3 regions of the Streptomyces sp. NPDC023838 genome follow, and region 3 is predicted to be linked to each of the others. Evidence: riboswitches for the same ligand, from Rfam matches in the RefSeq annotation. Region 3 holds a riboswitch; each other region holds the start of a gene.

Region 1 (2,252 bases), on a different contig from region 3:
GCCGCGGCCGTGCTCTCCACGGTCGTGCCCGAGTCCCGGGGCCCGGCCGGTGCGGCCTTGGGCACCAGGAGCCGTTCGGCGAGGTGGCCGAAGACCAGCCCGAAGCCGGTCCACAGGGTCACCTGGATGGCGAGGGCCGCCAGGCGGAACCGCCAGAGCAGCATGGCCGGGAAGTCCTTCGGGACCTCGTTGACGGTGGGCAGGAACGCGTACGCGAGCCCGACGGCGACCAGGAAGGCGGCCGCCGCGGCGACGGTCGCGTTCCAGTTGCCGAGGCGGGGCGCGAGCCGCTTGCCGAGGATCACGGCGGCGACGGCGAGCAGCACGCTCAGCGCGATCATCAGGAAGTACAGGGCGGTGCGTTTGCCGATCGTGTCGGGGTCACCGATGGACGGCGGGTTCGCCGGGTACTTCAGGAACGGGACGACGTAGACGGTCAGGAGCGCGCCGACCGAGACGAGCGCCGCCGTGGCGCGCGGCCCGAAGCGGCCGATCCGGCCGAGCGCCACGCAGAACGCGAGCGCGGCGATGCCGCCGATGGCCACGCCGAACACCAGCACACCGGTGGCGAGGCCGCCGGTGGACTGCAGGGTGCGGCTGAACACCTCTTCGCCGTGCTCGTGCGCGTGCGCTTCCTCGAAGTCGATGGCCGCGTCCACCCGGGGCTCACCCAGGAGGTACGCCACGACGAGCGCCAGGGCGCCCGCCGCCAGACCGGCGATCATGCCCCGCACCAACAGGGCCCTGACGGACAGGGAGTTCACGAGTCGGTTCCCCGGTCAGTGGCAGGGGAAGCCGAGCAGGTGGCGTCCGTCGTGGAGCCACTCATGGACGTTCTCACCGGAGATCAGGTTCGTGGCGCCCTGCTCGGCACCGACGAAGTACAGGAGGACGAGCATGAGGATGCCGAAGAAGAGCGCCCAGGGAGCGATCGCCTTGAGCGAGATGGGGGTGATGGCCGGCGTTGCAGCTGCGCTGGGCGCAGGGGCGGCGGAGAGTGCCACGGCAGAACCTCCTGGGGAACACGCGTCCCGGTCATTGGTGCCTTTGTCGACGGTGGTGGGTCTGACTTCCCCGCCTTCGCTCCCTGTTGAGGGCGCTCGCCGGGTTCACAGTGGCGCGACCGTGCCGGATTCTCACCGGGCTTCCTTCACACCGTCTTTATGTCCACGAGACCGTACCGCGTGACGGACCGCACCGCTACGGCGTACGGGGGCGCAGCCCCCGCGCGAAGTGCGTCAACGGCCGTGCTCTGCTTGTCCCATGACCGTACGCGTGATGTTGATCTCACCCCCGGCCGACCGCTACGCGCGCGAGGCGAGAGTCGGCGACGACGCGGCCGCCCCGGACGAGGGCGCGGTCCGCCGGGTCAAGGCCGCGGCGGCGGCGCTTCCGGTCCCGGCCCGCCGACTGAAGCCGCCGTCCTCCCTCTACGAGTTGGCGGACGGCTTGCCCACCTGCGACGAACCGGCCCTGACCGACTGGGATCTGGGCCGCTGGCGGGGGCGCCGGCTGGACGAGCTGAGCGCCGCGGATCCCACGGGCGTACGGGCATGGCTCACCGATCCCGCCGCGGCGCCGCACGGCGGGGAGAGCCTGCTCGCGCTCATCGCGCGCGTGGGCGCGTGGCTGGACACGCTCCCGGCGGCGGGCGGCCGGATCCTCGCGGTCGCCTCCCCGGCGGTGGTCCGCGCGGCCGTGACCCACGCCCTGACCCTGCCCCCCGCCTCCTTCTGGCGCCTGGACGTGGCCCCCCTGACCCTGACGGAACTCTCGGGCCGGGCGGGGCGCTGGAACCTGCGGTGCGGGCGGCCGGCGGAGGGGGAACGGTAACGACGAAGGGGCCCGCCCTGATCGGCGGGGGGCCTCCCTTGTGGTGGGATGCGGCATCCCTGTGACGTCCGGGCATGAAGCAGGCATGAAGCGGCCCCCCGGCCGAGATCGGCCGGGGGGCCATCGGCAGGCTCTCACCTGCCGCTTCCTACGGGTGGGCATGGACGGTTTCGAACCGCCGACATCTGCTTTGTAAGAGCAGCGCTCTACCCCTGAGCTACACGCCCGTGGCACATCCGTGGATGAGGGAACAGCGTACATGGCCTCCGGGGCCGGGCTGCAAACGCGTTCTCGGCGGCGGCCCGGTTCGGATCGCGGGACGCGGGGGCGCGGGAGGCCGGATCGGCCCGGGGCGGCGGGAGAGTGCGAACTAATCGGCCGGTGTGTTCGTCAGTACCAGGTGGGAGAATGAACCGGCA
Region 2 (2,252 bases), on a different contig from region 3:
AGCTCTTCGAGGACATGTTCCCGGACTGGTTCGCGGGCGTGGCGTTCGCGGCGATCGGCATCGGCGCGCTCGTCCCGGCGGCGATCATGTCGATCGCGGCTGCGAATCTCTTCACCCGCAACATCTACAAGGACTTCCTCAAGCCGGACGCCACGCCGGAGCAGGAGACCAAGGTCTCCAAGCTGGTCTCGCTCCTGGTGAAGGTGGGCGCGCTGGTCTTCGTCCTGACGATGGACAAGACGGTCGCGATCAACTTCCAGCTGCTGGGCGGCATCTGGATCCTCCAGACCTTCCCCGCGCTGGTCGGCGGTCTGTTCACCCGCTGGTTCCACCGCTGGGCGCTGCTGGCGGGCTGGGCGGTCGGCATGGCGTACGGCACGCTCGCCGCGTACGGAGTCGCCTCGCCCACCCAGAAGCACTTCGGCGGCAGCTCCAAGGAGATCCCCGGCATCGGTGAGATCGGCTACATCGGCCTGACGGCGTTCGTCCTGAACGTCGCGGTGACGGTCGTCCTCACGGTGGCCCTGAGGGCCCTGAAGGCCCCCGACGGCGTCGACGAGACGTCCCCGGAGGACTACACGGCGGACGCGGGCGACCCGGGCGTACAGACGGAACTGCCCCCGGCGACGGCGGGCGCGTTGCACTAGCCGCCTCCCTCCTCCGTACGCGACGACGGGCCGCCGGGAATCCGGCGGCCCGTTGTCGTGTTCCTGGAAGACGAGTTGACGCTCCGACACCCTCCGAAGCCGACACGACACAACATGTGGGGGTGCCGCCGGAGCCCGGCACAAGATGTATGCTCATGCTCGCTGTCGCCGCAGGGGAATCCGGTGCAAATCCGGAACTGTCCCGCAACGGTGTACTCGTACGCATTTGCGTACCTGTTCAGTCCGAGGACCTGCCGACAGCGCGCCCTGGCCGTCCGGCCCGGGTGCCAGACGTCCGGGCCTCGCGGAATGGGCAAGTGGACGCGGCGTACCCCCGAGGGGGTGTGTCCGTGTGCCCGCGCACTTCCCCAAGGCCCCGTGCCGAGCGAGGAGTGCCCCCACGTGACCATCGCCCCTGCGGATCCCGCTTCAGCGATCGCCGAAGAGCCGGCCGATGCCCCCGGGACCGCCCTGCTGCGGACCCTGACCGACCTCACCGCCGATCTGCCGGACACCGACCCCGGCCGTGTCGCCGCCGCCGCCCTGCGCGGCCGCAACGCGCGCTCGGACGAGGCGGAGCTGCGTGGGCTCGCCACCGAGGCCGCCGCCGGGCTGATCTCCGAGGACCCGGCGTACTCCCGCCTCGCCGCCCGGCTGCTGACGATCACGATCGCCGAGGAGGCCGCGACCCAGGGCTCGGTCACCTTCTCCCAGTCGGTCGGGGTCGGCCACGAGGAGGGCCTGATCGCGGACCGCACGGCCGACTTCGTGCGGCTGCACGCGGCCCGCCTGGACGCGCTGGTCGAGGCCTCCCTCGCGGACGGCGCCGACGACCGCTTCGGCTACTTCGGCCTGCGCACGCTCTACTCCCGCTACCTGCTGCGCCACCCGATCACCCGCCAGGTCATCGAGACCCCGCAGCACTTCATGCTCCGGGTCGCGGCGGGCCTGGCCGAGGACGACTCGGTGCGTGCCCTGGACGAGGTCGCCTCGCTGTACGGCCTGATGAGCCGGCTCGACTACCTGCCGTCCTCCCCCACGCTCTTCAACTCCGGCACCCGTCACCCGCAGATGTCCAGCTGCTACCTGCTGGACTCCCCGCTGGACGAGCTGGACTCGATCTACGACCGCTACCACCAGGTGGCGCGCCTGTCGAAGCACGCGGGCGGCATCGGCCTGTCGTACTCCCGCATCCGCTCGCGCGGCTCGCTCATCCGGGGCACCAACGGCCACTCCAACGGCATCGTCCCGTTCCTGAAGACGCTGGACGCCTCGGTGGCGGCCGTCAACCAGGGCGGGCGGCGCAAGGGCGCGGCGGCGGTCTACCTGGAGACCTGGCACTCCGACATCGAGGAGTTCCTGGAGCTGCGCGACAACACCGGTGAGGACGCCCGGCGTACGCACAACCTGAACCTGGCGCACTGGATCCCGGACGAGTTCATGCGCCGCGTGGACGCGGACGGCACCTGGTCGCTGTTCTCCCCGGCCGACGTGCCCGAGCTGGTCGACCTGTGGGGCGACGAGTTCGACGCCGCGTACCGCAAGGCCGAGGCGGCCGGTCTCGCCCAGAAGACCATCCCGGCCCGGGACCTGTACGGCCGGATG
Region 3 (2,252 bases):
GGCGGCTGGAACTTCCAGCCGTGGATGGCCGAAGAGCTGGCGCGCGTATGCGGACGGGTTGTGGTGAGTGTCGACGGTCCCGCGCCCGAGATGCACGACCGGATCCGCGGCAGGGCGGGTTCGTTCGAGCGGGCGATGCGGGCGCTGACACTGCTCGAGGCAGGTGCGCGGGAGCGGGCCGGGCGCGGTGAGCGTCCGCTCCCGTTCGCCATCGACTGTGCGGTCGTACGGAGCAACGTGGACGGGCTGGAGGAGTTCTGCACGGACATCGTGCCGCGGTTCCCGCACCTGAGCTCCCTCGACTTCGCCGCCGCCGTGCCGTCCGGGCTCGGCAGCCGCACGGGATACGCCGAGCACGAACTGCTCTCGGACGAACAGCTCGCGCGGCTGGGCAGCGAGGAGCAGCGCGCGCGGCTCCAGTCGCTCGCCCCCACCACCGTCCGGGTCGGCACGTCGACCAACCTCTCCTTGCAGATGAACCCCGAACAGGTCGCTCGCGGGCTGGGCTTCCAGGCGCTCCAGATCGAGCCCGACGGACAGGTCCGGGCCATGCTACGAGGGAACCGTCGGCAGTCTGCTGGAGGAGCCGCCCGCCGAGCTGTGGCGACGCGCGGTGGAACGGTGGACCGACCCGTTCGTGGCCGAGGCGCTCTCCGGCGCGGGCACCATGCGCGGCTGGGCCGAGGCCGTGCGGCGCATCGACTACCACTTCGGCTCCGACGAGGTCCGCGCCCGCATCGACCGCCGCCCGGTGTTCACGGGGCCGGCCGGCGGGTAGTCGAGGTCGCGGAATGTGATCTGCAATACCCCTGCCCGCGGCCAGACTTGCAGGTGGGGCGGGTCGCACCTACGGTTGGCGAGCCGTGGTGTTCGGGAAGACCGGTGCAAGACCGGAGCGGCCCTCGCCACTGTGATCGGGCCCCATGTCGTTCAGGCCATGAACGGCTTCGGGTAGCCCGTCCCGTTGTGCCACTGGGGGCCGCGAGGCCGCTGGGAAGGCAGGGGCGGTGCGACACCCGGAAGCCAGGAGACCGGCCACGGCATCTCGCGTAATGATCCACGAGGTGCTGGAGCGTGAACGAATGACCCTGCCCACCCTGCCCACCCCACCCGCCACATTCCACTGGCGACGCGAGGACACCGTCCGGACCGCCTGGCTGCTGGCGGTGATCGCCGCCCTGCACGTCGTGGCGTTCGGCATCCTCTTCCTGCTCGTGGTGCCCGAGCACTATGAGGTCGGCTCGAAGACGTTCGGCCTCGGACTGGGCGTCACCGCCTACACCCTCGGTATGCGGCACGCCTTCGACGCCGATCACATCGCCGCGATCGACAACACCACCCGCAAGCTGATGGCCGACGGCAAGCGGCCGGTGTCGGTCGGCTTCTGGTTCGCGCTCGGGCACTCCAGCGTCGTGGTCGTGATGGCGGCCCTGGTCGCCGGGGGCGCACAGCTCGCGGGCACCCTGATGAACGACGACTCGCGGACCCACCAGACCCTCGGAGTGGTCGGAACGACCGTCTCCGGATCGTTCCTCTACCTCATCGCCGCACTCAACCTCCTCGCGCTCGTCGGGATCCTGCGGGTCTTCCGGGCCATGCGCGCCGGGACGTACGACGAGGCCGAGCTGGAACAGCACCTGGACGCACGGGGGTTCATGAACCGGCTCCTGGGCCGCTTCACCAAGTCGATCACCCGGCCCGGCCAGATGTTCCCGCTGGGCTTCCTCTTCGGGCTCGGCTTCGACACCGCCACCGAGGTCACGCTGATGGTGATGGCCGGCTCGGGCGCGGCGGCCGGGCTGCCCTGGTACGCCGTACTGTGCCTGCCGCTCCTCTTCGCCGCGGGGATGAGCCTGTTCGACACCATCGACGGTACGTTCATGAACTTCGCCTACCAGTGGGCCTTCTCCAACCCGGTGCGCAAGGTGTTCTACAACCTCACCATCACCGGCCTGTCGATCGCGGTGGCGTTCCTGATCGGCACGATCGAGCTGGTGGGCGTGCTGCACGACAAGCTCGATCTGAGCGACGGGCTCACCGGGTGGGTCGCGGGCCTCGACCTGGACAACGTGGGGTTCATCATCGTCGGCCTGTTCGTCGTGGTGTGGGCCGCGGCCCTGGCGTACTGGCGGTTCGCCAAGGTCGAGCAGCGGTGGGCGGTGCGCGTCGCGGGCCGGCCCACATCCGTCACCGTGCCCGGCCAGGCGCGGCCGGGCACGGCGAGGGACGAGGCCGCGCCCGCGACCGCCTCG

The links. A riboswitch is a leader RNA that binds a small molecule or an ion and turns the genes downstream of it on or off. The one in region 3 is predicted to bind cobalamin.
Region 1: it holds a riboswitch for cobalamin, as region 3 does, so the genes downstream of both, AB0G17_RS08905 (CbtB domain-containing protein) here and AB0G17_RS33145 (HoxN/HupN/NixA family nickel/cobalt transporter) in region 3, are expected to answer to the same signal.
Region 2: it holds a riboswitch for cobalamin, as region 3 does, so the genes downstream of both, AB0G17_RS25250 (ribonucleoside-diphosphate reductase subunit alpha) here and AB0G17_RS33145 (HoxN/HupN/NixA family nickel/cobalt transporter) in region 3, are expected to answer to the same signal.

The regions. Positions count from the first base shown of each region.
Region 1 covers NZ_JBFAAD010000005.1:234,207-236,458, forward strand. The annotation lists gene AB0G17_RS08900 (CbtA family protein) at 1-764, opposite strand, end outside; gene AB0G17_RS08905 (CbtB domain-containing protein) at 780-1,004, opposite strand; cobalamin riboswitch at 1,041-1,187, opposite strand; gene AB0G17_RS08910 (histidine phosphatase family protein) at 1,264-1,833, shown strand; tRNA gene AB0G17_RS08915 (tRNA-Val) at 1,989-2,060, opposite strand; gene AB0G17_RS08920 (hypothetical protein) at 2,242-2,252, shown strand, end outside.
Region 2 covers NZ_JBFAAD010000023.1:41,059-43,310, forward strand. The annotation lists gene mctP (monocarboxylate uptake permease MctP) at 1-647, shown strand, start outside; cobalamin riboswitch at 751-921, shown strand; gene AB0G17_RS25250 (ribonucleoside-diphosphate reductase subunit alpha) at 1,050-2,252, shown strand, end outside.
Region 3 covers NZ_JBFAAD010000043.1:17,233-19,484, reverse strand. The annotation lists partial or broken gene AB0G17_RS33155 (radical SAM protein) at 1-96, shown strand, start outside; gene AB0G17_RS33150 (hypothetical protein) at 614-778, shown strand; cobalamin riboswitch at 848-1,055, shown strand; gene AB0G17_RS33145 (HoxN/HupN/NixA family nickel/cobalt transporter) at 1,083-2,252, shown strand, end outside.